Parashewanella spongiae: one gene and its partners. The protein of the gene in region 2 interacts with the protein of the main gene of each other region in a pairwise test. Links are inferred from orthologs where the notes say so. Each region holds a gene or a part of one and is shown on either strand. Other genes may lie near its edges.

Region 1 (10,471 bases), 3.1 Mb from region 2 along the record:
ATCAGTGCAACAAAACGGAAATTAAAACAACGAGAAGGCATTAATAAGTGCATCGGTTATCTATTGAAAAATAAATCAAGATTAGAATACGGTAAAGCGTTAGAGCAAGGTTTCCCAATTGCTAGCGGTGTCATTGAGGGAGCTTGTCGTCATCTGATTAATGATAGGTTGGATATCACTGGAGCGAGATGGAGCCTTGAAGGTGCAGAAGCTATATTAAAACTTAGGTCGTTAAGATCGAGTGGTGATATTGAAAAGTATTGGGAGTATCACAAAAAGCAATCCAAACAGAGGTTATACAGATGTGGGTAACTTCGTCGTTTTAAAAGACCCACACCCAATTTCTTTTAACAGCGCAACGACTTTCTTTTGCTGCTCTAGATAACTGAATGTGATGCCATCAATTCCTGCTCCGCCTTTATTGGCTTTGCATCGTCGATAGGCTTCTTCGAGTATATCTAGGCGACTGAGTTTATCGTACAAGCTGTAAAATCGTAGCTCCGAGTTAAGCTTTGAGCGTAAGTAAAGTTTTCGCTGTAATATTCTGATATTTACTGGAGTGTTAGCCATATGGCAATTTCACCTCAAAAGTTACGTTAAAAAACGGGTGTAACACTGAGCCCCTTCCCTGATGTAAAGTTATGTTGTCTTCACGGTTAACGGTACTATGGGCTCATCCGACTGCCTGAGCGCCCTATCTGAAATTTCGGTTTACCTTATATTCGGATAGTGCAAGTCACTACCTTCCAACACTCAGGCTCTCCCACGTTCACTTTATTTCCTTCAATACATGCCACTTCATATTACGCCGGAAGATCAAACAGATGCATTTACCAGTTGCTTCTCTGTTTGTGTCAGGGTTCGTCAACTAGGAAAGACTCCCCATCTTCATTTTTTGATTTACGACGCTTAACTGAATTCGCTTGATGCTGCGGCCTACATTGCATCTCAACCTTTATTCAAGGCCTTTGTCACTGGGCTTCATGTCATAGCGGTTACCCATTATGCATGCCCGTCAGATTTCGGGATGAACTGGTAATTATCCCGTCAGGTACGTTTCAACCTGATGGACTTATTATAAATAATAACGTTGCTGTCTCTGGTTTATGGCCATGTAATCGCTTGGCTGCGTATACGTTGAGACAAATCCCGCAACAGAATAAAGCGCTTCGTGGCGCTCCCTAGAAACATCAGTTGACTGCGTTCTCAAGCGTAGAAAAAATGGCTGATAGTAAGGCGTAGCTTGCAGCAAGTAGTTTATTCTACTTGCAAAAATTACAACGCAGATAGCAGTCATTTTAGCAAGCTTGTGAGCGTAGAGCACTTCACTCATTGGGTGAAAGCCATGATGATAAAATCATCGTATTGCGCTCAAACAGTTACTCGTATACTCAGCGTTCAACTGATGTTACCGTGAAAATTAATAGTATTAGACGCAACATAGTCCTCCCCGCAATTATTGAAGGGATAAAAATAAGTCTGGCTGTCTGTTAAGCTTTTTGCTTAACTGTTTATACCATATTGTATTTAACCATCATTTGAAGCCATCGGGGACTATTTCTCCTGACCATTAACTCCTCGTAGTTAATATCTGGGTCAAAATAGGCTTTCCTTCGGCTTAATACTGTGTAGATAATACGTAAAAGTTTGTGGGCGATAGCAATGATACTTCTCTTGTGTCCTCAACGGATGACCAAACCTTGGTACTTGCCTTTGAATTGACTTTTCGTCTTAACGGCAGCATTAGCTACTTCACACAAGAGTGTTTTGACCATTTTGTTTCCTTTACGCATTCGCCCACTTTTTCTTTTTCCTGCACTTTCATTATTTCCCGGACATAAACCTGCCCATGAGCTGATACCCTTCATTCCATCGAAGCAACTCATGTCGTCACCGATTTCACCAATAAGACAAGCTGCACTGATAACACTAGTGCTCGGTATCGTTTGCAAAAGTTCCAGAGCCTCATTCCACGGTTTTATCGTTTCAATAAGTAAGGTTTCTAGCTCAGCAAGCTGCTTCTCTAGAAACTCAATGTGACTTTTGATATTACGCAAGATATAAAGGTGTGACGGAGTAAGAGTTTCGTCCATACTCGCCATAAGTTCACTTCTATCGGCTTTCAGTCTTGGGTCGACCATTTTTATCAAGTCACACAATGGCTTTCCTTCAATCAGACCGTTCACGAGTATTTGCCCTGATTTCCCGTTAATGTCGCTAATAAACCCGCCCAGACGAATACCAGCATCATCTAAGGTTTTATGTAATCGATTTTTCTCATTACTCAATTCCTTTTTTTGTTTGTCTCTTCTGCGAGTCAGTAATCTGAGTTGCTTCTGCTGTGGCGCTGGAACGAAACTTGACCGAACAAGTCCAGAGTGACCAAGTGAAGCGAGCCATTGACTGTTAATGACATCTGTCTTTCGACTGGGAACATTCTTGACATGTCTTGCATTAACGACCTGCGTTTTTATGCCAGCTGTAACAAGTGAAAGGTAGATGCTTTTCCAGTAAACACCTGTACTTTCCATTACAGCTAGCTCAATATGATGCTGCTTGAGAAAATGGCATAATTTCAAGCGTTCTTTTTTTAAAGTACCAAAGGATTGAGTGGTTTCTTAAATTCCCTGCTCTGTCTCCTTGCGGATAGTGACCATCATCTTGTGGACATCTAATCCTGCACAACTGTTTACAATAGGTTCCATAAAATACTACTCCACTGAATTAAAGTGAGTAGCAGAGCCTAGTGGATAGATTGGATTGCCAAGAACTCTAACGAGAACTGGTCATTTTACCGTTCATTCAATGCGTAAAAGCTGAAATAGCCGAGGGTACGAGCAACCATATCCAGATCAGTTTAGGTTCAGTTATGAAAACTAAAAAAAATGCGACCACGATTTAAGCTCTGCTAATAGTTAGAATAAAACAGAAAGAATTTTCATGGTGTAGTGTGATAGAAAAATCGAAATTAAAGTAAACGCTCATGACATCTATGCCTATCATGAACGTTTAGGTTCAACCGCATAATGCGCTGAAGGCAAGAAACTCAATTTGATCAACGCTTGGTCGAGACACTAAATTACGAGGGTGAAGGGGCAACTGATTTTTTTTGGTTGATGGATGGAACTGCTCTTCAAATATCGGACTTAGTATATCGTTTAGGCATTGTTGTACGATTCGGTCTCGAACTGTTGGTATCCCAAGCTTTCTCACTCCACCATCATCTTTCGGGATTTCTACCCGTTTGACGGCTGAAGGTCGGTATTGCTTGGTTTTGAGTTCGATAAGAAGTTTATCAAGTTCGTTACTCAGATTTGAGGCGAATTGCTCTAAGCTCTGCTCATCAATTCCAGCAGTGCCTTTGGCTCTCCACACTTTCTTAAATCCGTTGTACAGTGATTCTTTGTTAAGTAAGCGACCATACAAGCTGTAATAAACTCTTATTGATCTCTCTGTGTGCGTTGTTTGGGTTCAGTGTCTTGTTTTCATCAGTTGGTGTATTTCACTCAGCCTCAAAGCCTTCTAGCCCTTGGCAATTTACTTTGATATGACTGAATTACTCCCGTATACGGCTTCGGTCTCCAGAGTCATTATTCCTAATGCCTCCAGTCGGAAATGCCTCACTCATCTTTTTTTTTGTGATTTTCTGTATCTGTGAAAAAAAATCCTGTCCATCACAAACTTAAATTAAGCTTCACCCCTTCGCCAACATCAAGGCTTTTGGCTGTTGATGTCGCCAATAAACTACGTCATTGGTCAATCCAGTTTTGCCCTCCACACCATTACTGGCTTTCATCGGCTGGATTTTACTCACTACTACGGGCTCATCGGCCACCTCGCACCAACTTCTACCTTGAGTTTCCTCTTGTATAAAAGCTTCTGGACTATCCCAGATAAGGTGTCAGGCTTCCCCAGTTACTGCACTCGCTCCCTGTTAGAAATCCCACCCTCAAGCACATGATAGAGCTGACTGAGTATATGGCGTTGCGCTATTTCGCACGCTTACCTCTCTATTATGCCGAATCAGGTTCGCTTTCGCTGTGTACCTCTAACTTCCTATGGCTTCCTTCAGACCTTGCCGTTAGCCCATAACGCCCTTGCCATTCGGATTATCTTCCCCTCAGTCTGGGTGATACAGGCTTCTTTCTGCCTGTCGGGTTTGCCAGCTTCGCTGGGCAAACAAAAAAGGCGCTATTTTAAATAGCGCCATTCATTTGAGATTCACAAAGTCAGTGATTGGTTAACTAATTTTTCCGTGACACTGCTTGTATTTCTTTCTCGAACCGCAAGGGCAAGGATCGTTGCGACCAATCTTTTCACCGTCTCGAACTATCGGAGTATGAGATTCGAGCGCAGCGACTTCTTCTGTTTCAGCTCCAACCATTGACTCAGCCTGCTGATGTTGGAAGTCACGATGCAAACGCGCTTCTTCTTCACGGCGACGCTGTTCCATCTCATCGACATCCGATTGGGCTTGAACTTGTACTTTAGACAAGACGCTAATGACATCATATTTAAGAGTGTCTAGCATTTGTTGAAACAACTCAAAAGATTCACGCTTATATTCTTGCTTTGGATTCTTTTGAGCATAACCTCGTAGGTGTATACCTTGGCGAAGATGATCCATCGCCGCGAGATGCTCTTTCCAAAGCGAATCTAATGTTTGAAGCATGACTGACTTTTCAAACTGTCGTAAAACAGAACCACCTACTGCTTCTTCTTTTGCGGCATAAGCTTCCGACCAGCTAGTAACAATACGTTCGCGTAATGTTTCTTCATGAAGATCGTCTTCTTTCTCTAACCATTCATTAATTGGTAATGCTATTGAGAACTCTTGCTGCAGACGAGTTTCTAATCCAGGGACGTCCCACATTTCTTCAATTGACTGAGGTGGAACATATTGCTCGATGACACCAGCAATAACATCTTCTTTTACGTTATCTATGGTATCTGCAATACTTTGCGCATCCATAAGATCGTTTCGTTGTGAATAGACAACTTGTCGCTGATCATTCGCTACGTCGTCAAATTCAAGAAGTTGTTTACGAATATCAAAGTTACGTGCTTCAACTTTACGTTGAGAGTTTTCAATTGCACGTGAAACCCAAGGATGTTCGATGGCTTCGCCTTCTTCCATACCTAATTTTTTCATCATGCCTGAAACACGATCTGAAGCAAAAATCCTCATCAAACTGTCTTCCATTGATAAATAGAAGCGAGATGAGCCGGCATCACCTTGACGACCTGAACGACCACGTAGCTGATTATCGATACGACGCGACTCATGACGCTCTGTACCCAATATGTGCAAGCCACCGGATTCGATAACTGCGTCATGACGAACTTGCCATGCATCTTTAATAGCAGTAATTTGCTCAGTTGTTGGATTATCTAGCTCAGCGACTTCCGCGTTCCAATTGCCGCCCAGTACAATATCAGTACCACGTCCAGCCATATTGGTTGCTACGGTAACCACACCAGCTCGGCCAGCTTGCGCCACAATATCTGCTTCTTTTTCATGGAATTTAGCATTCAAAACACTGTGCTTAATCTTCTGTGCATTCATTAAGCGCGACAACAATTCAGATTGCTCAATAGACACTGTACCTACGAGAACTGGCTGACCACGTTCTTGACAGTCTTTAATATCTTCAATGATCGCATTGTATTTTTCTGCGGCTGTCAAATACACTAAATCAGGCATATCTTTACGCACCATTGGACGATTCGTTGGAACCACAACGGTATCTAAGCCATAAATATGCTGAAATTCAAAAGCCTCGGTATCAGCAGTACCTGTCATGCCCGCTAATTTCTCATAAATACGGAAGTAATTCTGGAAGGTTATAGAAGCAAGTGTTTGGTTTTCATTTTGAATATGAGCCCCTTCTTTAGCTTCTACCGCTTGGTGTAAGCCTTCAGACCAACGTCTACCCGGCATTGTACGACCAGTATGTTCGTCTACGATAATAACTTCATCATCTTTAACAATGTAATCAACATCTCTTTCGAATAAAGTATGCGCACGTAACGCGGCAGTAACATGGTGTAATAAGGAAATGTTTGCTGCAGAATATAATGAGTCGCCTTCAGGTAATAACCCACGTTCGACCAATAGTTGTTCAACTTTTTCTTGACCACGCTCAGTCATGTGAACTTGCTTGGCTTTTTCATCAATACTGTAATCGCCTTCACCAACAAATTCTTCAGTATCTTCTTTTTCTTGACGTACAAGATTAGGAATAAGCGTATTCACTTGCATGTACAATTCAGAACTGTCTTCGGCAGCTCCTGAAATAATCAATGGGGTTCTTGCTTCATCGATAAGAATTGAGTCGACTTCATCGATTAACGCATAATGCAACGGGCGTTGAACGCGTTCTTGCGGAGAAAACGCCATATTGTCACGCAGATAATCAAAGCCAAATTCGTTATTGGTTCCGTATGTGATATCTGCAGCGTAGGCTTGCTTTTTCTCTTCTGGCGATAATCCCGCGACATTAATACCAACAGATAAGCCTAAGAATTCAAATAAAGGTCGATTAAATTCAGCATCACGGGCTGCTAGGTAATCATTCACGGTAATAATGTGAACGCCTTTACCTGTTAAACCATTAAGGTATGCGGGTAATGTTGCGGTAAGGGTTTTACCTTCACCTGTACGCATTTCTGCAATACGGTTACTATCCAAGACCATGCCGCCGATAAGCTGCACATCAAAATGTCGCATTTCAAAAATACGCACAGATGCTTCGCGAACAACTGCAAAAGCTTCCGCCATGATATCTTCGAGCGTTTCGCCATCAGCAATTCGTTTACGAAACTCTTCGGTTTTTGCTGATAACTCATCATCAGAAAACTTACTGTACTCTGCTTCTAATGCATTTATTTGATTAACTATTTTGCCGAAACTTTTAAGGGTACGATCGTTACGACTACCAAAAACTTTTGTCAGTAATTTTCCAAACATCTGAATCACTTATCTCAATGGAGGCTGTAAATTATTTAATTTTATGCCAATGTTTCAATTAACCTGCCTTGCGGTAGACGTATTTTTGAGGATCGATTTGTCGCCCGCCCCGCAACACTTCATAGTGTACGTGTGGCCCAGTTGAGCGGCCGGTGCTGCCCATACTTGCCACTTTTTGTCCTTTAATGACCACATCTCCTACTTGAACACTCAAGGATGCATTGTGTCCGTATCGAGTATGAAGTCCGTTACCATGATCAATTTCGACAAGATTGCCGTAACCAAACATGCTACCAGCCCAAGTCACTACTCCTGCTGCAGTAGCAACAACTTCAGTGCCTTTCGCACCAGCGAAATCAATCCCTTTATGCATTGCGCGACGACCTGTAAAAGGATCATTGCGTAAACCGAAAGGAGAAGATAACCAGCCTTTAGCGATCGGACGACCAGAAATATATCGTTCTTTATCTATATGGAGATTAGATACCACAGTTTCAAGTACTGAAAGCTGTTGTTCTCTATGATCAATCTGAGAAGCGAGTTTATCCATGTCTTGAATAAGTTGGTTCAGCTCGACGCTTGCTCCTAAATCACTCATACCACCCACACCGACTTCATCGGAGAAATCAAATTGTCCGTCGAGATCATTTTGTGATGCTACTTGCTGACCGAGTGCTTCAAGACGAGTTATTTTAGCTTGCATTCTCGCGACATGAGTGACTAATAACGATAATTGGGATTCTGTCGCTTGTTTGAGATTGAGCACTTGTTGTTTTTGCTCTTCCCTTTCTAGGCGCTCAGAGTTCATGTTCGCTTGCTGATCGACAAAGCGTGCATTACTGTTTTGATATAGAATGATAGCAAGCGCAGCTAGGATGACAGGCAGCATTAACCAACGTTTGCCAAGATGCCAACGTTTTACATCTTTTCTGCCTTGGATAAATACTGTTACACTCATATTCTTATCAAGCCACCAATTATCATATGAAAAAGCTACCTCACGATCTCAGTCAGTTATTGAACGTTTCCGGCAAACTTCCTGAGCTTAAGGAAAAAGCTGAATTATTATTAAGTTTAGACCAACTCATTAAACAGCAGCTGCATGGTCCAATTATCACGCAAATTAAAGTCGCTAACTTGCGTGAAAGCACATTGGTTGTTGAAGTTTCTTCAGCATCTTGGGCTACAAGACTCAACTTTCAAAAATCACAATTACTGCTTAAACTTCAAAATGAAGCGTTACCAATGCTCTCTAGTATTGACGTTAAAGTCAACCCAAGGATGTTTGCGGTCGCTTCAAATGTCGAGCAAAATCATGCGCATCTTAGTAATACAGCGGCCTCACACATTGAAGCTTTGGCTGAAAATATAGAAGGTAGCCTAGGCCACAAACTAAAACGGCTGGCTGCATTAGCCAGCCGTCAAAGGCATTTCAGTGATGATTAGGTCGTTATCGCAGCATTATTCATTGTCATAAAGCTCACTGGGACATCAGCCTCATTTTCATAACTGATCAATTCCCAAGCTTCTTGCTCGGCGAGTAATGCTCTGACTAATTTATTATTTAAAGCATGACCTGTTTTAAAGGCTGAAAACTCACCAACAATGGCATTACCTGCAACATAAAGATCGCCAAATGCATCAAGAATTTTATGTTTCAAAAATTCATCATCATACCTTAAACCATCAGGGTTTAAGACTTTGTATTCATCTAAAACAATGGCATTTTCCATACTGCCACCTAATGCTAAATCGTTAGCACGTAAATACTCAATGTCACGCATAAAGCCAAATGTTCTGGCACGGCTAATATCTTTAATGAATCCAGCGGTAGAAAAGTCCATAATCATATGTTGCTGGCTACGAGCTATTTCTGGATGTGAAAAATCAATTTTAAAGTCAATTTTGAAACCTTGATACGGCTTCAGCATTGCCCATTTATCACCGTCTTCAACTTTAATCGTTTTCTTAATGCGTAAATATTTCTTAGGCAAGGACTGTTGCGCGACTCCCGCTGACTGGAGTAAAAATACAAATGGACTGGCGCTCCCGTCCATAATGGGAATTTCAGGGGCATCGACTTCAATGATGGCATTATCGATACCTAAACCGGCTAACGCTGCGAACAAGTGTTCAATAGTTGCGACTTTAACGCCATCATCATTCGCTAACACGGTGCAAAGCATGGTTTCTCGAACTTGTTCAGCTTTAGCTGTTATGGCAACGGTTGGTTCAAGATCGGTGCGAATAAACACAATACCACTATTAACTGGTGCTGGTTTAATTGCCAATGTGACCTTATTACCCGAGTGTAAGCCCACTCCAGTAGTTTTCACCATTTTTTGAATAGTTCTTTGAAAAATCATTCAGTTACCAGTACCTAATTTTTTTAAATTAAAATTTTTCCGACCAAAAACAAACCGCAGGCAAGCTTGGCTGGTCGGATATGCTAACATATTTTTACGGTGAAACAAAAAACCACCGATATTACATTGTACAAAGCAGATCAAAATCATACTTTTACACGCATACTTTAGTCAGCTTGTTTGCGTAAAAACGCCGGAATATCTAAATAATCTATGTCATTTTTTTGGGCCGGACTCGCTTGACCAACGCCAACTTGAACGACATTTCCAGCCGTTGTAGTTGCCATATCAGGACTCGGCTCCGCCACTGATACTTTTTCAGATGCTCTAGATACCGATAACACTTCCGGAGCAGCTTCTGCTCTAGGAGTTGGTTTACTCACTAATGTGATATCAGGCTTTTTTTCTGCACCAATTCCTGTTGCAACAACCGTTACTCTAAGTTCATTACTCATTTCAGGATCGATAACCGCACCAACTACAACCGTTGCGTTATCAGAAGCGTAAGCTTTAACATGATTACCAACCGTTTCAAACTCTTCGATACTCATGTCCATTCCGGCAGTGATGTTCACTAACACACCTCGAGCACCAGCAAGATCAATATCTTCGAGTAAAGGACTGGCAACCGCAGCTTCTGCTGCTTCTTCTGCTCTATCTTCACCACTCGCAATACCTGTTCCCATCATGGCATTGCCCATTTCAGACATTACCGTTTTGACGTCCGCAAAGTCGACATTGATCAAACCAGGGCGGGTAATCAATTCTGCAATACCTTGCACGGCACCAAGTAACACATTATTCGCAGCCGCGAAGGCATCCAATAACGATGTGCCTCGGCCTAATACTTTTAATAACTTCTCATTCGGGATCGTGATCAATGAATCAACGTTTTTACCAAGTTCTTCAATACCTTGCTCGGCAAATGTCATTCTCTTTTTCCCTTCAAAAGGAAAAGGTTTTGTCACAACCGCTACCGTTAAAATACCTTCTTCTTTAGCAATTTGCGCGACGACAGGTGCTGCACCTGTTCCAGTACCGCCCCCCATTCCAGCTGCAATAAAAATCATATCGCAACCTTTTATCGCTGAACGAATGCTTTCTTTATCTTCCTCAGCGGCTAAACGACCGACTT
Region 2 (9,940 bases):
TCTTCATCAATTTCGATTGCACTTTGAGCACATACATAGCTCTGAGTTGAGCATTCAATAACTGTAATTGGTATTGCAAGCGTTAAATAATTGTTTTTTATGTTTGTAATAAATTATATTTGTTAAATATTGTCGCTGATAAAAATTAATTACTCACAGTGTTGTGAAAGCTACTTAAAAGAATAAGAATATTTTGATTATTAAATGCTTTTTATGTAACACAGATTAAAGTCAAATTAAATCACCTTCATAGTGTTTCCATTATATATGGAAAACCCTCATCATTAATTTATTGTATTTCTAAATTATTTATATTTTTCACTTACATTTACGAATGATGAGTGAATGTTTTTTATCAAAGTCTAAAAAAATAGAGACGAATAATTTAAGAACATAAAGACTAATAACATTTATATTTGTAAAAAAATTATTTATGAGAGGTAATAATGGCTCTTGAAAAAACAAGTACATTTACTAGTGTAACGCAGGCACTATTAGACGGTTTCAATAAACACATAGCTAGAATTCCACGAGAGGTTGCTGATACCGAAGGATTCATGCAACTCGATACATTTGACGAATCTGATATTCCAAATTTTTCAGAATTAAAAACTGAGGCTTCAAGCTTTGCATCTGAAGAGGATAACTCGTTAAATGATTTTGATATCGATAGTAGATTTCAGGCATTGAAAATAGCTTATATCACAACGATAAACTTAATAGGAATTAAAGATAAAAAAAGAGATATAACGCAAAGTGAGGTTGAGAAGCTGGTCACGCCTCAGTCATTTAAATTTGGTGATGAAAGTGAGGACTGGGGTTACAGCCAGTCAAGTACATCCCAATCCTCATATAGAAGATCTACAGCAGCATCTGAGTTGATCAAAGTAGAGCAATCAACTCTTGGAACCCCAGAGCAACATGAACGCTTAGATTCATTAGAAAGCAACATGAAAGAGTTGCTACGTTTACTCAAAGATTTTGGTATATCAAAGCATGATAAGGAACTCGCTTTATTACAATTAAAGCCAGAGCAGCCGAGTAAACTAGATTCAACTGAGATTGGTTGTACAGTAGTCTCATTGGATTGCAATATCAAACGGGCAGTTGAAACACTAAAGTTGTCGGAAGCAAAAATCTTTAGTCATTTTAAAACCGCAAGAGCTGAATGTGTAGAAAAAATAGCAAGAAGTGTGGTAAAAGCTCACCCTGAATTCGCAGGTAATATTGAAGTAAATGTCAAATACTTGTGTAATCAAGTTGCGACTGAGTTAGGTTTTGAACAAAAATTCATTTCGAAAGGTGATATGGCATACTGCCATAACTTTAACAAAGCAATTTTGAAAGAGTTTGTCGAGTTGGCGCAAAACGAAACAGAGCCAGCTGTGCTAGTCGATCATATTTCTAGAATGCCTACTACTTCGGAACTTGAAACCGATTTCCCCGGATATATAAATGAGCCAACAGAATTTAGTGCAGAGCAAAATTATCAGCAAGCCCAAAGAAGGGTTATTGCAAGTAAATGTCAAACCGTTCTTAAACTAGGTTGTTATGAGTTTGTTTCTTTACCGACCCATGAAACTGTTGCTAGAGGTAGAGAGACAAGAAAAGGTGAAATTAAAAATGATGGAGTGGGCCATTTTTATGTGGCCATTAAAAATGCCAATAACATCGGAGAAACCAACAAGTTATTGACAATTGACCACCTTAAAGAAATCGATCACTTGTGCAAGCAACCTCCTGAAGTTGTACGTAGCATAACTAGACAAGCCGTCGAGCAAACAGATGATCTAGAGGCATTAATAAAGTTTGCTGAAATATATGATGTTGACTCATTAAATCGAGGTATTCAAACAGCATCTTTACAATCTTCAGAAAGTGCGCTAACAGTAATGAGTAGCGCCTTTCGTCAAGCTATGCGTTGTAAGCTACAACTGGAAGAACACACTGATATGGTTGAGAATTTGGTCGAAAAGATCCAAAAAATTTCTTCGAGAGAAGATAGAATGTTTTTTGCAAAGCTATGTGATCATCCAAAAATTACCGCAATTGTCTTATTTATTAATAGTGATTTGGTTATAGATCAAAACTATAGTTTAAACATCAATAGCGAAGTGATAGCTTGCTTAGCGACTAATGTTGTTCAAAATGACGTTGCTCCAAGTGCTTTTAACGATGATGATGATGATGGTGATGGTTTTGGCGAATTTCCATCAACTGTTACTTCAACAAATGTTCCTGGTGCAGAATTTATAAAAGCTCATATTGCCCCTATTTATATAAATGTATTGCTGTGTGAAGCTGCAGCAACCGGCAATGTTGAAGCTGCTAGGGCATTGGTGAAAGCAGGTGCAAATATTCAAACGGTTGATGGCAGAGGCTGCAGGCCAGTGTCATTGGCATGCATGAATGGACACAAAGTCCTTGTAAGTTTTTGTAAAAATACGCCTAAAAACAAACTCGACTTTTCCAGTAAAGAAGTAGAAAACGGGTTAATTTTGGCTTCTCGCTTTGGGCATGCGGAGGTAATTGATTATTTGAAAGGGTTTGATAGGCTTGCACCTCAGATAACAGAAATTAACCTGATGAAGCAAACTCCCTTAATGATCGCGATAGAAAATGGACATTTAGGTGCATCAGAGGCGTTACTTACTTTTTCAAAAGTTAAACATAACCCTATAGATAGAGATGGAAATAACATACTTCATTATGTTGGTAGGCATAACAGATTGGAAATCTATCAAGCAATTGGGCGAAAGTTTACAGGTAATCAATTAAATCAACTAAAGATTCAAACTAACAAAGCTTCTGAGCCGAATGGGCAAGGACAAACACCTGCAAACTTGGCTGCGTTTTGTAAAAATAATCAGATTGCTGGAGAGTTGAGGAAGACACATTAGATAAAAAAAGCCCACTTAAAAAAGTGGGCTGCAAAATAAGCACAAACAATCAACAAATTAAAGGTAGGGAAGTCATACAAAAGAACTGGGAAAACAGCCATTCTACTCACAGCTGTTAAAATGTTCTTGTCTTCTTTAGCTCGCCATTCAGTAAGCTATTCCAGAAAACAACTTCATTTTATGCTCCAACATGAAAACTAACAAACAAGATTTTTTTAACTGTTGATTAGAATATCTAATGCATGCGTTAGTATGTCGCGATAGGTGTTTTGTTTATTTTTATTATTTAATTTGTTGCTAGTTTTGGATGGTTATCTGTTTTTAATTAGGAAACCACTTTTTTGAAATTAGGATAAATTAAGCTTATTGACGGCGAGCGTATTGCTAAAGTGTCTAACATTCTTTCTTGAAAAAAGTTAAAACTGGTTGCTTAAAAATCAGGTTTTACACTGACGATTTGGCTTTTTTCTTGTGAGAAATCTCAACCTATAAAGTAGCAATATCTCATTAGAGTTATTCACAATTTTATCCTCTAGAGGTATAGTTAGTGATTATTGTTTTATAACTATTAATTTGGTTTGTTCATGTTTTCGTGGCCTGTAACAGTTTATTATGAAGATACCGATGCTGGTGGCGTTGTATACCACTCTAATTATTTAAATTTTTTTGAACGCGCTCGTACAGAGTGGATGAAAAATATTGGAATAAGTCAAACAAATTTGTTGACTGAAAATGTTGCTTTTGTTGTAAAACATTGTGAAGTTGACTTTAAAATTGCAGCGCGTTTTGAACAATGCCTAAAAGTGGTGTCTAAGATTACGGAGATGAAAAGAGCCTCAATGACTTTTCATCAAGCGCTAGTAGACGACGATGGTAAACTTTATTGCGAAGCAACTATCGTTGTAGCTTGTGTAAACTTATCGAAAATGAAACCGATAGCGGTTCCTAAAATTATTATTCAGGAGTTAATGCGTGCAAGCTGATATTTCTTTTTTAAGCTTATTTCTCGAAGCAAGTGTACTAGTTAAGTTAGTGATGTTAACACTGCTTGGCTTATCTATTATTTCATGGGCTGTTATTCTTCAGCGACAAAAAGTATTGAAAACCGCTCGTAACCAATCCATTAAGTTCGAAGATAAGTTTTGGTCAGGCGTAGACTTAAACAAACTATTCCAAGAATTATCCGCACGTGGTGATTCGAATGACGGCATGGGCCGTTTGTTCGTTACAGGGTTTAAAGAATACTCCCGTCTTACAAAGTTAAGTGGAAGCATGCCTGAAGCTGTAATGGACGGTACTGCACGCTCAATGAGAGTAACACTATCAAGAGAAATCGAAGAATTAGAATCAAATATCCCAATGTTAGCGACCATCGGCTCGACAAGCCCATATATTGGACTATTTGGGACAGTTTGGGGGATTATGAACTCATTTATTGCTTTAGGTGCTGTCGAAAATGCAACCTTAGCAATGGTTGCCCCTGGTATTGCTGAAGCGTTAATTGCTACTGCTATGGGACTATTTGCAGCAATTCCAGCGGTCATTGCCTACAACCGCTTTACGACTAAAATTGAAAAGTTAGAAATGTCATACGTTAATTTTATGGAAGAATTTTCAAGTATCTTGCATCGACAAGCCTACACAAAAAAGGGGACGGATTGATGCAAGTATATCAACGTAAGCGTCGTCGCCCAGTAGCAGAAATAAACGTGGTGCCTTACATTGATGTTATGTTGGTGCTTTTGATCATTTTTATGGTTACGGCACCGATTGTATCTCAAGGTGTTAAAGTCGACTTACCATCGGCACAGGCTGAAGCTCTACCAGCAGACAGCAAACCACCTTTAGTTGCCTCTATCGATGCAGTAGGTGAATACTTTTTAAATGATGGTGATGGGCCAGCGAGTTCGCCTAAAACACTTGAAGAAATCACCATCGAAGTAGCTGCAATTATAGAGTTAGAACCTGAACGCCCCGTTGTTATAAAAGGTGATAAAAATATCCCATATGACAGAGTGATACAGTTAATGGCAACACTGCAGGCGGCTGGTGTACCTTCCGTTGGATTAATGACAGAATCTCCGGAGGCTAATTAAGTGGTAAAGCAATCGACGTTAACACTATCTATTGTCATCTCACTAGTTGTCCATGTCGGAGTGATAGCTGCGCTTGCTGTCGGAGTTGATTTCAACGAAAAACCTAAAGCCTTACCTCAATCGAATGCTCCGATTGTGAAAGCTATTGTGGTTGATCAAAAATTGGTTGCTGCGCAAGTAGAAAAAATTCGTAAACAAAAAGAAAACGCTAAACAGAAAGAGATCGATAGGCAACGAGAGCTTGAACGCAAACTCGAAGATGCGCGTAAAGCACGCAAAAAAGAACAAGATAAGATTAAAAACCTTGAGAGAGAACGAAAGCGTAAGCAAAATGAAGCAGATAAAGCCGCTGCAGCTGCGAAAGCCCACCAAATAAAGCAGCAAAAAGAGAAGGAAAAAGCCGCCAAGGCTGAGCGAATTCGTAAGCAGAAAGAAAAAGAGCAGCGTTCAGCTGAGAAAGCAGCGCAACGAGCTAAAGAAAAACGACGCCAAGAGGAGGCCGCAGCGAAAAAAGCCGAGCAAGAACGTAAACGTAAAGCAGAAGCCGAACGTAAGCGAAAAGCTGATGCTGCTGAAAAAGCTCGACAAGAAAAGGAGTTGGCTGAAGCCTTAGCTGCAGAGCAGTCGGTGCTTGAAAAAACGCGTAATCGTCAAGTTTTGAGTGAAGTACAGAAATATAAGGCTCTGATCACTCAAACGATTAAACGTAACTTGGTTGTAGACCCTTCAATGAAAGGGAAAACATGCAAAGTAAATATTCGGTTAGCTAAAGACGGGTTTGTCATCTCAACTAAAACCGTTAGTGGTGATCCTGTTGTTTGCCGTGCATCAAAAACGGCAATTACCAAGGCTGGCCGTTTACCTGTTTCAGCCGACGCTCATGTTTACAACCAAATGAAAGATATTAATTTAGAAGTATCGCCAGAGTTTAATTGAGGAATATTATGAAAATCATTGGGAAGTGGCTGCTGTTATTCGTCATCTTTATTGTCAGCCCGGTTAAAGCAGCGCTAGATATTGTTATTACTGAAGGTGTTGATGCTGCAAGACCTATCGCTGTTGCGCCGTTTGTATGGGATGGAATAGGAGAAGCGCCACAGCAACTTGCAGATGTTGTGATGTCGGATTTAACGCGCAGTGGAACCTTTAGTCCTATAGATGTTCGTGCACTTCCTCAGCAGGGGATTTTTACGGCGAAAGATTTTAGGAGTGCTGATTGGGCCAATACAGAAGTTGAAGCCCTGCTTGTAGGTAGAGTAAAGCCTTATGGTAATGGTCAATATCAAGTTAATTTCGAACTCATTGATTTAATAAAATCTCAACTTCCTCAAACTAATGGGCTATTGGATCCGAAGGATTTAGTATTAGATAAAAGTGAAGTGTTGATTTCAGAATCTCAATTTCGCTCATATGCTCATATGATCAGTAATCGAGTTTATGAAAAGTTAACGGGTATTCGAGGCGCATTTTTAACTCGCATTGCTTATGTCGTTGTTGATCACAATCAAGCTTCGCCGTTTCAGTTAATGATTTCTGATTATGATGGTTACAATGAAAACATGCTCTTACGTTCAAAAGAACCATTAATGTCGCCTGTTTGGTCTCCAAACGGTCGTAAACTGGCGTATGTGAGTTTCGAAAATAGAAAAGCGGAAGTGTTCATTCAAGACATTTTTACTCAAGCACGAATTAAAGTAAGCAGTACTCCCGGTATTAATGGCGCACCAGTTTTTTCTCCGGACGGAAAAAAATTAGCCTTAACCCTTTCAAAAGATGGTCAACCAGAATTGTATACGCTTGATATTGCGACGAAACGTTTGCATCGAGTGACGAACCATTACGCAATCGATACCGAAGCCGCTTGGTTTCCAGATGGGAAATCGCTTATTTTCACCTCAGAACGCGGTGGTAGACCACAGATTTACAAGGTTGATTTGGCATCTGGTAAAATTCGTCGTATGACATTTGAAGGAGAATGGAACTTAGGCGGGTCTATTACTCCTGACGGTAAATCAATGGTGTTTGTAAACCGTACGAATGGAAAATTCCATATTGCTCGTATGGATTTATCAACTCGTTTTATGCAAATTTTAACGTCTACCAGTTTAGATGAGTCACCAAGTATTGCGCCTAACGGCACAATGGTGATTTATGGTACAGTATATCGAGGAAAACAAGTGTTATCAGCCGTTTCGATGGATGGACGCTTCAAAGCAAGATTACCAGTCGGTCAAGGTGAAGTGAAATCACCATCTTGGTCGCCATTTTTACAGTACTAAAAAGATAAGGAACAGATAATGGATCTGAATAAGTTGTTTAAAGCTATGTTAGTTGCAATCCCAATGTTGGCACTCGGGGCATGTAGCACAACCTCTGACTCAGAATCATCTCGCGAAGCTGGCGCTAATGGTACAAATAGCGGCACAGAGTTCAATGGTGGTGTTGAAACAGGTAGCGCGAATGCAATTCTGACTCCAGAAGAAAGACAAGCACAGCAAGAAGCTGAATTACGTCGTGAAAACATTATTTACTTCGATTTTGATCGCAGTGATGTTCAATATGATTTTGCACAAGTACTTCAAGCGCACGGAAATTATTTATTAGAACATCCAAATGTTAAAGTGCTTATTGAAGGCCATACTGACGAACGTGGTACGCCAGAATATAACATCGCATTAGGTGAGCGCCGTGCCAAAGCAGTAATGAAATATCTTCAAGGAATGGGCGTTCAGCCTAGCCAAATGAGTGTAGTGAGTTATGGTGAAGAAAAACCACAAGATTTTTCACGCACAGAAGCTGGTTTTGCTAAGAACCGTCGTGCAGTGATGGTTTACTAATAACGGTTTATTAAAATCGGTTTATATTAACTTGCCGGTTAACGGAGTAACACAATGAAGAGAGCCGTAACAATTGCGGCAATTTTCCTTGGTATAGGCGCAGCTCATGCTGCGCCTTCGCCTGTTGAGGATATTGCTGGTGGAACAAAAAATGATCGTGTCTCACGTCTAGAGCGTATTATTAAAGCCAGGCAGCAAACTGAGTTTGAAATGCAACAACGAGTCAGTGCGTTGCAGAGAGAAGTTTTAGATTTACGTGGTTTGAACGAACAACAGGCTTACCAACTAGAACAAATATTGCAACGCCAGCGACAGCTCTATGATGAGATAGCAAAGTTACAAACGCAACAATCGACACCTGTGGTTACAACAAAAGAAAGTAACGTTTCGGTTACAACACCAACTGGAAGTCTATCAGAAACGGATAGTTACCAGCGTGCTGTGAATATGGTGCTGAAAGAGCGTAAGTATGAAGAAGCAATTCCTGCTTTTCAGGAGTTTATTGGGCAATACCCAAAATCATCCTATTCTGCTAATGCTAATTATTGGTTAGCCCAGCTTTTATTTAATAAAGGTGATTTAAGTAAAGCTAAGGCTGCATTTCAAACTGTTATTAATAAATTTCCTGAATCAGGGAAAAGTAGTGACAGTATGATCAAACTTGGAAAAATTGCTGAACAGCAAAATGATAAGAAATTAGCGAAACGATATTATCAAAGAGTGGTTAATGAATATCAAAACAGCGCCGCAGCGAGGGTTGCGAAGTCTAATATCGCTAGATTGAAAGAGTAATTATTGTAAAAAATATGCGCTTAGACTGTTTTTCATGCAAACGATAAAAAAACCTGATATTGCACTTGCATGACAAACTGAAAACGGTATTATAGGCGCCCTCAGCACGGCATGGTCGAGTTGAGATAGAGTGGGTCGTTAGCTCAGTCGGTAGAGCAGTTGGCTTTTAACCAATTGGTCGAAGGTTCGAATCCTTCACGACCCACCACTTCTTGAACCACACAGGAAGTAAAACTCCAAGATGGGTCGTTAGCTCAGTCGGTAGAGCAGTTGGCTTTTAACCAATTGGTCGAAGGTTCGAATCCTTCACGACCCACCACTTCTTGAACCACACAGGAAGTAAAACTCCAAGATGGGTCGTTAGCTCAGTCGGTAGAGCAGTTGGCTTTTAACCAATTGGTCGAAGGTTCGAATCCTTCACGACCCACCACTTCTTGAACCACACAGGAAGTAAAACTCCAAGATGGGTCGTTAGCTCAGTTGGTAGAGCAGTTGGCTTTTAACCAATTGGTCGAAGGTTCGAATCCTTCACGACCCACCACTTCTTGAACCACACAGGAAGTAAAACTTTAAGATGGGTCGTTAGCTCAGTTGGTAGAGCAGTTGGCTTTTAACCAATTGGTCGAAGGTTCGAATCCTTCACGACCCACCATTTTTATTCTATGGCCATGAAGTTTCAAGGAAATCAAATTCTTCGTGTACCGTAGCCACCCTCTCAAAATTGATTACTCTTTGTGTGCTTTCGTCGCCTTCAAATGTATTATCTAATTCGTCAGCCTCTATACCTAACGCAGTGGAATCCTCACCAAAAAGTTGCAATAATTCTGTTTTTGAAAGTGCACTTATATCTTCTTGACATTCTAGGGCTTGAGTTGATGAAGGCTTTTTACCCACATTCCGCACCTTTTAAATCAAATAAAAACATTAAAATTTCAACAGGTTAATAACCAACTTCAAATATCAATTACTTACGATTTATTAAAATTCCTATTTATTTTCAAATAGTTGAAATTTGTATTTTATATAGAATGAAGTTCCATTTGTTTTGTGAACGTCCGCTGAACTACATCTAGCCCAGCTTAACATTCCATGGCAGCAAGCTTTCAAGCTCGGTCGGTGATTTTGCGAGTTCTTCTAAGCAATGATTGATGTAATCAAAAGGAATTAGACCGTTAGCTCTTGCAGTTTCGATTATGCTGTAGAGCATTGCACTGGTTTCAGCGCCTTTATGATTGATGTTGAACAACCAATTTTTTCTGCCGATGACGAACGGTTTCACTGCTCGCTCTGCACGATTATTATCGATATTCAGCAG
Region 3 (10,231 bases), 1.8 Mb from region 2 along the record:
GTATTACTCATGATCACTTTTGGCTCCAGCGTGCAAGCTAGCGTTATCATGTTGAGCTTACCTTTTGCACTAGTCGGCAGTGGCTGGTTTCTGTATTTCCTCGATTTCAATATGTCTGTTGCTGTGGCGATAGGCCTAATTGCCTTAGCGGGCGTCGCGGCTGAGTTCGGCGTTATCATGCTGATCTATCTAAACAACGCCATTAAAGAAGCCAAGGCCGCCGACGAATATCACACCCAACAGGATTTAAAACATGCATTAATTCATGGTGCAGTAATGCGAATTCGCCCGAAAGCGATGACGGTGGCAACCATCTTCTTCGGTTTACTTCCCATCATGTGGGGCAGTGGTTCAGGCAATGATGTTATGCAAAAGATCGCAGCGCCTATGGTCGGGGGGATGATCACGGCACCATTATTGTCTTTACTCGTTTTGCCTGCTATTTACTTATTAATTTATAAAAAGAAATTCAATTATTAATAAAAATTAATCAACAAGTCGTCGATTTAGACCGCTTTACAACGATAATAGTTTAATAAACATGCTATAAAACCGTATCTTTTGAAATGAAAGGTACGGTTCCATGCATTGTTTTATTCGCCAAGTCATTTTGTGCACGGTATTACTCTTTAACTTTTCAACGATAACCATCGCACAGCCTATCAAAGGTAGCTTTGTTGCGACTAAAACCTGCCCTATGTACCAATCAAAAAATCATCATACCAATCCTGGTGGGTTACACACACAAATCAATACTCATTACTCACTCATCGAGTTTTTAGGTACGAAAGAAAACCCTGAGTGGTATCGTGTATATACTCAAGCCAATCAATCTCCATTGCGCTGGGTAGAAGCATCCTGTGGTTTTGTACAAATAAATGATGACGGTGGTGGTGATGGTGGCAGTGACAGTTGCTCCGTCAGCAACCAATTTGACTCTCATGTACTTGCATTGAGCTGGCAAGCGGCTTTTTGTGTGACGCATTCAAGTAAACCTGAATGTATAGCGATTAAAAACAATCCGACGAGTTCTGAGTGGCAATCTTTTAGTCTTCATGGTTTGTGGCCAAATAAAGATAAATGCGGCACCCATTATGGGTATTGCGGCTCTGTTTCACATCAACCAAGTAATTTCTGTAGTTACCCACAAATATCACTGAATACTGACGTTAAGCAACGGCTTGGAGCGATTATGCCAAGTGTTACCTATGGATCTTGCCTTGAACGTCACGAATGGTGGAAGCACGGTACTTGTGAAAATAATGATCCAAATTTATTTTTTACTTTAGCCACAAATCTTGTTGAAAACTTTAACAGTACCCGTTTTGTTACTGAATTTATTCAGCCAAATATCGGAAAGAAAGTCAGTTTTCAAGATACCATTGTGGCTTTTGATAACAGCTTTGGTGAAGACGCACACCAACACTTAAAACTAAAATGCACCAGTGGCTTATTGGTAGAAATTAACCTCGCATTGCCAAAAGTAGTAGATTCCCACACGCCATTAAAAGAGTTAATCACTACAAGTTATCAAATCGATAAAGGAAATTGCTCCAACACTTTTATGGTTTACCAGCCTGAATAATCACAGGAATTTATAACGTGGGCTCTCATGAAAAGAAAATTAAAAATAATAATTTATATTGAGTTGTCAGTTTAGGGATGCTGCGACTTAGGTTATACCGACGTATAATCCAAACAGAGTAATTTACGGTTGCAGCCAAATGTCTACTTCAATTTACCTTTCTAGTGAGTCCAAAAGGATAATTAAACTTGCATCCAGTAAACTTCATGGGATGGAGAAAAGAGTTTTTATGGCCGAAGTATCCAAAACCTTCTGCTGTGGGAGTCCACGCTTAACTGAAACAGAATTTGGCTGGTGTCGAAAGGCTGTTGCGCTTGGGCTTCATGAACAAGAAACGGGCTTCGAGTGTTTCGGAAACTATGACGGAAAACCTCGAAGTGAAGTGAGTCAGCCTCAATTAGAAATAGATATTAGAGCGTTAGTAGATCCTGAATCGCAAGCCGACCCGAAGTTTAAAAATACGTTTGTGTATACCCGAATTACAGCGAAAGGCGTCAGAAAAAAGTTAATTGAAGAAAAAGGCTGGCTACCTGAAGAATTACCTAAAGAAAGAACCATTAACGACATATTAAATCGACTGGGATACAGACTTCGACGAGTCCAAAAAACTAAACCCCAAAAAAAATTCCTCAAACAGACGCTATCTTTGAAAACGTAAACAAAATCAATAAAGAAACAACCGGTAATAAAAAAGTCATCCGTATTAGTATCGACTGTAAAGCGACAGTTAATGTTGGTGAGTATTCCCGTTACGGTAAATCTCGTAGTGCTGATGCTGTTCAAGCGTTGGATCATGATATGGAAATAAAAAAGAAAATGATCCCGTTCGGAATTCTTAACCTCGACAATGATCAACTTCATGTTTTTTATGGCAACTCAAATAAAACAAGTGACTTCATTTGTGACGCACTTGAATGGTGGTGGGATTCAGTTAAAAGTGAAAATCTAGAAGTGGAAGAACTCATTATTTTTTCAGATAATGGTCCTGAAAATAGTGGCTGTCGTACTCAATACCTGTTTAGATTAGTAGCGTTTAGTGAACAATCGAAACTCAAGATTCGAAACGTCTACTACCCGCCATACCACAGTAAGTACAACCCGATAGAACGAGTCTGGTCATCGTTAGAGAGGCATTGGAATGGCACATTACTGAGTACAGCCAAAACGGTAATAGAATGGACAAAAACAATGACATGGAAAGCGATGAGCCCAGTAGTCAATTTAATTGATAAAATTTACTCAAAAGGAGTCAAGCTCAATAACAAAGAAAAAGAAGAGCTGGAAAGTAAAATAGTCAGAAATAGTGAATTACCAAAGTGGGATCTTACAATCACTCCAATTGCGGTAGATTTTTAAATGCTAGATCCCTTAGTTGCTTTACTCTGTCGGAAATAATTAATACTCATCCGCATTCAAGGCAATACTTGGCAATTTAAGCCTATTTTTTCTCCTTCTTGCATTACTTAAAGTTAAAGGTAGTAGTCATGCTGACAGCCATTCTTTTAGCCTCTGGCTTAACCACCACTATTAATGATACTCACTGGCAAAAGACCGAAAATATTGATGGTTTTACCAACCTTCACACTACAGAAATTATCGCGAAGTCCCATAACGGACAATTCAGTTTATCTTGCCATAATAAACAACTAAAAATGATGGTAACCAATACAAATCACGATGATAATTTTAAAAATGTTAGTTTTGGAAAAGTTGATAAAAACCCTGGCGTTGAGCTTGTAGGCATTAATTCTCAACAAGGATTAACGGCTCACAGAAGTAGTCATTGGACAAATTGGGCTGGCTTGCTGAGACAGATGACTAAGGGAAGCGTTGTAAGATTTAGATTGCTTGATGGAAATAATAAACCAGTTGTTCTTACTTTCAACTTGTTAAAAGGAAAAGCTGCAATTAAACAAACGTTGAAAAACTGCAACTTTAACTAGTCATTTGGGTGTTCAGCCTAATTGATGTTAGTTTTTTAACTTATTGATTTTCTGTAAGCGAACAAATAAGGATACCTGTAAATGGTTTTCACCTTTAAAACCACTTAGTCGCCATTTCGGTTAAAACAACAAAATCTGGCATTTTTTTGAATTTGAAATTTTAGCTAACATCATTTAGAAAGAACTAAATGGACATATTACCTTTACATGTTCCTAACTTTTTAAAACAACGGAACTTTCTCCTTATATCTTCACATTATTTAGGCTGAGCCCCCAGTCATTTAGCCATAGACAGGTAAGAGCCCAAGCATCTTTAATATGTGGCAAACCATTATCACCACCCCATAGATCAACACTAGCCATGCTACTGTTGCCCCACCCGGTGTTTTAAAAGTGACACTATTCGGAAAAAGTTTACGCACTTTTAACGCCATTAATGCTGGTGTTATTGCCACAGAAATCGCACCAGCTAATGCCGCAAACCCTATCGCTAAAATAAATCCATTGGGGTAGAACACTCCTAAAACAGTTGGAGGAACAAAAGTAATGAGCCCTGTTTTTATTCTTCCACCCCATGAATTATCAAAACCAAACAGATCAGCAAGGTAATCAAACAGCCCTAAACTTACCCCTAAGAATGACGAAGCAACCGCTAAATTAGCAAATAGTGTGAGCAGCTTAGATAATAGATTACTGTCAACAACATCGGTCAATGCTCCTACCATTGCCCCCATGTTGCCGCCCATATTAATAATATTAATGAAATCATTACGCTGAATATTGCCCATAGTGACCACTAGCCAGCTAATGTAGATGATTAACGCAAGCAAAGTGCCCACTAAAATCGCTTTAATGACTTGTGACGCGGACTTATCATAATGTTTGACTAAACTTGGAATAACACCCTGATAACCAAAACTGGCTAAACCAATTGGCAAAGCAGCGAGCATATAAGGTGCATAATGTGAGTCAGTATTAGGCAACCATAAGTTTACAGGATCAATTTCCCATAACAAATTACTGGTCGCGAAGAAAAAGCACAGGATCATCCCACCGAGCATAATGGTCGAGATCCGGCTCACTTGCTTCGTGCCCACAATCACAAAACTTGCCAATACCACAGAAAATAACAAGCCTGACCATTCTGCTGGCAAATGAAGACCTGCTTCTTGGAAGCTGAGATCCACTATCGAACCTCCGCCGCTGACGTACGCATAGGTTAATACATACATCAAAAAAGCAATGGAGATACCGTTGACGACTCGCCAGAACTTTCCAAGAATATTTTTAGCTAAACTATCAAAGCTGACCCCAGCTTCATAATGCAGGTTCGCTTCCAATAACAGCAGGCCACCCAACACCATAAACAACCAAACACCAATTAACATCAACACTGAATAGCTAAACCACATCCCAGAGCCAACCACAGGCAGCGAAAACATCCCCGCCCCAACAGCCGTTCCAGCGACAATCATTGCGCCGCCAATGATCGATTGTTTCTTTTGAATTCCCTTTTCAGATATTGGCATTAATTTAATAGTCCTTGTTCTACACGCTGCGTTTGATGCACACCGTTAATCAGTGTTTGTTTTAAAGAGGGATCAAGCAACTGGTTTAATTGTTGCCCAATATCATCCACTTGCGCTTGTTGCTGTTGGCCTAACAACCCCATGTCCTTCAGTTTGACAGTAAGGGTGGCATACAGTTTTTTATCGTAGAACTCAGGAGCGGCAATACCATGCAGCGAGCCTATATGTTTAGCAAGCTGATGGCTTTCACGCTCTAAATCAGCGCGTTCAATATCGGGTTGAAGTGCTAATAAGTTAAAGATAATGGCGTATCGTTGTTGCATTTCGCTGGTGGTTTCTGCCAACAATTCGAGTTGGCTAGCTCCATCAGATTGGATCACTAAGTGCTCAGTATCGCCTTGTTGTGACGTGGTGATTAACTGCTGCTCTATAAACAAATTAATCATGTTTTGAACATACACATCAAGAGATTCAATTTGAAGATAAAGCTCTGCTTGCAGCAGTGGATATTGTTGTTGAATCACTCGATAAACTTTATCAAAACAACAAGATTCTAAACGCAAAATGCAACGAGCAATAAGAGATGGCAATATCAACAAGTGAACGATATTGTTGCGGTAATAGGTCATATTACGGGCTTGTTTCTCATCCAAAGAAATAATGTCACCCAGAGGATCCGATTCAATAGTGAATTTATTAAGCTCTAGCCCTTGCTCTAGCAGTAACTTAGCATCACCTTCAGGTACTGAAGTGAATTCAGTGTACGGCACAGTAACCAATAATTTTAAATATAAAGCCAGTTGCTTTTCGAGCATGGGTCTTTCTAACGAATTTTGCTTGGCGGCCAGTAAGATCAAACTAATAAGCGTGACTGAACTTGCGGCGGCAGCTCCATTTATCCCCGTCATGACTTGATTAGCCAGTCCATTCACCACAGGCGTAAGCCACTTAGGTTTTTGCTCCGTATCAAGAGCCATTTCTTCACGCCATTGGGGGGCGTTGGCAGATAAATACTGCTGAATATTAATTGGCTCACCAAAATTAACATAACCTTGACCAAAGTTGCCGAGTTTACGTAGGGCGCTAAATACCTGCCATACGGATTCTTTCTGTTTTTTCTTACCACTTAACTCTTTGTGATAAGTCGACACTTCCATCACATGATCATAACCAAGATAAACTGGTACTAAAGTGACCGGACGCTCAATGCCACGCAACACGCTGTTAATGGTCATCGCCAACATACCAGTTTTAGGTGCTAATAAACGCCCCGTACGAGAGCGGCCGCCTTCGGTAAAGTATTCGACGGAATAGCCCTTAGTAAACAATTGATCTAGATAACTACGAAACACCGCGGTGTAAAGCTTATTACCACGAAAACTACGGCGGATAAAAAACGCGCCACCTTTTCTAAACATCGGGCCTGCTGGCCAAAAGTTTAAATTAATCCCCGCAGCGATGTGTGGCGGCACCATACCTTGATAATATAAAATGTAAGATAAAAGCAGATAATCCATATGACTGCGATGACAGGGGACATACACAATTTCGTGACCATCATGATGCAGTTTACGAACAGACTCCGCGCCCTTGATATTGATGCCTTTATATAATTTGTTCCATAACCAAGTTAAAAAGCGTTCGGCAATTCGCACTAAACTATCCGAGTAATTGGCTGCAATCTCATTCAGATACGACTCTGCTTTTTTCTTCGCTTGTTCTTCAGTAATTTTCTTACTGTTGGCCTCTTCCGCAATAGCTTTCACAATGGTCGGAGATTTTAATAACTGCCTAAACAAGGTTTGACGATTTGGTAAATCAGGGCCCGTCATTACCTTACGCTGACGACGGAAATGTACTCGAGCAACGCGCGAAAGTTTGTGTGCAATAGCTTGGTCGGTGCCATGCTGCTTTGCCATATCAGCCAAAGATACTGTGTTTGAAAATTGAATAAAATTATGCCGACCTAAAAACAAAATCATTAAGCATTTACGCAACCATGTCGGACTTTCACGCTCTAATACCGCCGCTTTCATGGTGTCTTGCTCTTTACCCGGCACACGTCCCCAATACACGCTTACCGGTAACAATTGAATATCGAGTTCAGCGTCTTGCTGATGAAACTTTAGAAGATTCTGAAAGGGAATTAAGAAACGATTGCTCGAAGGCTTGTTCCGAAATAGCGGTTTGGCAGACTCAAGACATACAACTCGGGGCAATGTTGTACCAGCAATCCTAATACTATCGTAAGGACTCGGTAAACCAAGTTCCTGAGCGGTTTGACTGAGCACCGCGATATCACTGACCGACTCAGTTTTCATGACATACACAACCGGCTTATCCGCTTGAAGATTCAAATCTGAAAATGGGTTTTGAGGAACGATGACACTATGAACGAACCATTTCTGCAATAAGCGCAGCAACTTAAAAAACCAAGAGTTATGTTTACCCATAATGCTAATTTAATTCTAAGATCACAAAAGACTGTGGGCTAGGATAACAAACTTAACCACAAAATTCATAAGTAAGCCTTAATTCGGTAGCTGATCACTACTTCATACCAAATTATTATCGGAGTGAACCAAACCTACAGTTAAATATGTATTATTGATTAAGACTTGCACAAAGGTAGTTACTGTATATAATACCAGTAACTGTATAGACAAACAGGCGAAATTATGAGACCACTGACTCCAAGACAGTCTGAAATCCTTGAGCTCATCAAGTGCAATATTATTGAAACCGGTATGCCTCCGACTCGCGCTGAAATCGCCCGTCGTCTTGGCTTTAAAAGTGCCAATGCCGCTGAAGAGCATCTAAAAGCACTGGCCAAAAAAGGTTATATTGAAATACTCGCTGGTACATCTCGCGGCTTACGACTCACTCAAGAAATTACAGAGCCCGATCTAGGTTTGCCACTTATCGGCCAAGTCGCGGCCGGAGAACCTATATTAGCCGAACAACATGTTGAGCAGCATTACCAAGTTGATGCCACCATGTTTCGTCCTGCCGCTGACTTTTTATTACGCGTCCGTGGCGACAGTATGAAAAACATTGGCATCCTTGAAGGCGACTTACTGGCCGTGCATAAACAGCAGCAAGCGGTGAATGGTCAAGTTGTTGTGGCCAGAGTTGAAGATGACGTTACGGTTAAACGTTTCGAGAAAAAAGGCAAGGTCGTATATTTACATGCCGAAAATGATGACTACCAACCAATAAAAGTCGATCTTACTCATCAGCAATTAACCATTGAAGGATTAGCGGTTGGGGTTATCCGTAACGGAGCTTGGTTATGATATCGAGCGCCATTCCGCTTCATCACCCCGGTATTTGGCAGACCGCTACAACCACAAATCAGCCTCAAACCGTAAGTACCATGAGTTCTGATACTTCCGGTATTGATGAATTAATTCAACTCAGTAGCAAAATGGCTCAATTGAGTAAATTAGGTCGTTGGATTGTATTAATTAACCCGCCTTCAATCGATTATAAGTCGATCCTTTCCCAAGCAGGCGTGTCAATGAATAAGGTTTTGTTAGTCCACGCTAGAGACGATGTCGAATCACTGTGGGCCATGGAAAAAGCACTCACAAGTGGAACCAATAGTGCTGTCATTTGTTGGGCAGCAGAGTTAGATGCAAAAGATAACCGCCGACTTGAACTGGTGAATAAAAGTGCAAAAGCCATTGGCATTATTTTGCAAACTCAACCTAAAACGTCCTCAAAAACACTAGATATTGACGCTTGGCAAAAACAATTTATCAATGCTGTTCATTGATAAACAAAACCCTACACCCCTTAAAAACTCACGCTCTTTACCATAAACAATGACTTAACCGAGCATAATTCGGTTATTTTTTCAGTAAATTAGCTAAAACATGATCTTGATCAATCTCTGACCAGCAAGTAATGTAGGCTCCAGTAATAATTTATTTCCTTGTTACTGCAAGGCGATTATCGTCTTTTAAAATCAAGACAAATGTCTTAAAGAAAAACCCAGTTAAAGCTGAAGTACGACCGATCAGTCTTGTTTTACGATCATTTAGGAGCTTGTTGGTTCCCTGTGATTAAAACAGTCACATTCATGATTGGTTTCAAAAATGATAATTCAGAATTAAGCGCACGTGTGGTTAACACCGGAAGTCGTAATAACAAGCAATATCAAATTGATACACTGATAGTGAAATAATTGCTGACGCTTGTAGCAGCAGTCTTTGTATTAATTTGAAGTGAACTCACCACAATGGCACTTTGATATCAAGCTTTTTAGGGAACTGAAGAGTTTACATAGAGCAGAGTATTCCTGTGTGACTTTTCTTTGTAGTTGCTTTTCGCAATCGGCAGAGGAGACGTCTAGTGAAGCAATTGTTGTATTGTTTATTGGCTGCAGTGTATGCGCCATCCGTCTGGGCAACAGATACGCCCTTAAATATGACGCAGGGAGTAACAAGAATTAGTCATGAGGTCTATCACCTCCATATGACAATATTTTATATTTGTTGCGCGATTGGGGTGGTTGTCTTTGGTATTATGTTTTATGCCATGTTCAAACATCGTAAATCCAAAGGGGCGGTTGCCGCTAATTTTCACGAAAGTACAAAAGTGGAAATTCTTTGGACTGTTATTCCCTTTTTAATCCTAATCGGAATGGCTATTCCTGCCACCAAGACTCTGATTGATATGGAGGATCCAAGTGATGCGGATCTAACCATTAAAATTACCGGGTCTCAGTGGAAATGGCATTACGATTACTTCAATGAAGGCGTTGGTTTTTATAGTGTTCTTTCTACGCCGAGAGAACAAATAGAAAATCAAGCCGCCAAGGGTGAATTTTACCTCAAAGAAGTAGATAAGCCTTTAGTGCTGCCTACCAATAAAAAGATCCGCTTTTTGGTGACCTCCGATGATGTGATTCATTCATGGTGGATGCCCGCTTTTGCCGTCAAAAAAGACGCCAACCCCGGTTTCATTAATGAGGCATGGGCACGGATCGATGAAGAAGGCACCTTTCGCGGTCAATGCGCTGAGCTATGTGGCAAAGATCATGGATTTATGCCTATCGTGGTAAAAGCTGTATCCCCAGAAGCCTTTGATACTTGGTTAACATCTCAAAAACAAGCTGTCGCTCAAGCGGCTGAAACCGCAAAAGCTTCTTTATCAAAGACGCTGACTAA

Evidence for each region.
Region 1: the proteins of ybgC (region 2) and secA interact in binary tests that used the Escherichia coli proteins (3 or more experiments, as listed by UniProt). The link is inferred for Parashewanella spongiae from one-to-one orthologs.
Region 3: the proteins of ybgC (region 2) and plsB interact in binary tests that used the Escherichia coli proteins (3 or more experiments, as listed by UniProt). The link is inferred for Parashewanella spongiae from one-to-one orthologs.

Annotation. Positions count from the first base shown.
Region 1 is NZ_CP037952.1:4,935,818-4,946,288, forward strand. Bases 4,041-7,357 are described here. They hold secA (preprotein translocase subunit SecA), read right to left. Parts: upstream 6,971-7,357; coding sequence 4,241-6,970; downstream 4,041-4,240. Other genes in these bases: E2I05_RS19540 (M23 family metallopeptidase), read right to left, coding at 7,029-7,357. Outside these bases: E2I05_RS19510 (ISKra4 family transposase), read left to right, coding at 1-312; E2I05_RS19515 (hypothetical protein), read right to left, coding at 295-570; E2I05_RS19525 (RNA-dependent RNA polymerase family protein), read right to left, coding at 3,016-3,375; E2I05_RS22170 (hypothetical protein), read right to left, coding at 3,695-3,835; more of E2I05_RS19540, read right to left, coding at 7,358-7,928; E2I05_RS19545 (DUF721 domain-containing protein), read left to right, coding at 7,955-8,416; lpxC (UDP-3-O-acyl-N-acetylglucosamine deacetylase), read right to left, coding at 8,413-9,336; cell division protein FtsZ, read right to left, coding at 9,504-10,471. UniProt on the Escherichia coli protein: Required for protein export, interacts with the SecYEG preprotein conducting channel.
Region 2 is NZ_CP037952.1:1,816,110-1,826,049, forward strand. The notes cover bases 2,398-5,183. They hold ybgC (tol-pal system-associated acyl-CoA thioesterase), read left to right. Parts: upstream 2,398-3,484; coding sequence 3,485-3,883; downstream 3,884-5,183. Other genes in these bases: E2I05_RS06960 (ankyrin repeat domain-containing protein), read left to right, coding at 2,398-2,900; tolQ (protein TolQ), read left to right, coding at 3,873-4,562; tolR (protein TolR), read left to right, coding at 4,559-4,996; tolA (cell envelope integrity protein TolA), read left to right, coding at 4,997-5,183. Outside these bases: more of E2I05_RS06960, read left to right, coding at 447-2,397; more of tolA, read left to right, coding at 5,184-5,932; Tol-Pal system beta propeller repeat protein TolB, read left to right, coding at 5,941-7,275; peptidoglycan-associated lipoprotein Pal, read left to right, coding at 7,294-7,833; tol-pal system protein YbgF, read left to right, coding at 7,888-8,625; E2I05_RS07025 (hypothetical protein), read right to left, coding at 9,286-9,519; tnpC (IS66 family transposase), read right to left, coding at 9,695-9,940.
Region 3 is NZ_CP037952.1:52,773-63,003, reverse strand. Bases 4,784-7,860 are described here. They hold plsB (glycerol-3-phosphate 1-O-acyltransferase PlsB), read right to left. Parts: upstream 7,511-7,860; coding sequence 5,057-7,510; downstream 4,784-5,056. Other genes in these bases: lexA (transcriptional repressor LexA), read left to right, coding at 7,736-7,860; E2I05_RS00225 (aromatic amino acid transport family protein), read right to left, coding at 4,784-5,057. In the rest of the region: E2I05_RS00250 (efflux RND transporter permease subunit), read left to right, coding at 1-480; E2I05_RS00245 (ribonuclease T2 family protein), read left to right, coding at 584-1,585; E2I05_RS00230 (hypothetical protein), read left to right, coding at 3,070-3,528; more of E2I05_RS00225, read right to left, coding at 3,810-4,783; more of lexA, read left to right, coding at 7,861-8,353; E2I05_RS00210 (cell division inhibitor SulA), read left to right, coding at 8,350-8,835. UniProt on the Escherichia coli protein: Catalyzes the transfer of an acyl group from acyl-ACP to glycerol-3-phosphate (G3P) to form lysophosphatidic acid (LPA). This enzyme can utilize either acyl-CoA or acyl-ACP as the fatty acyl donor.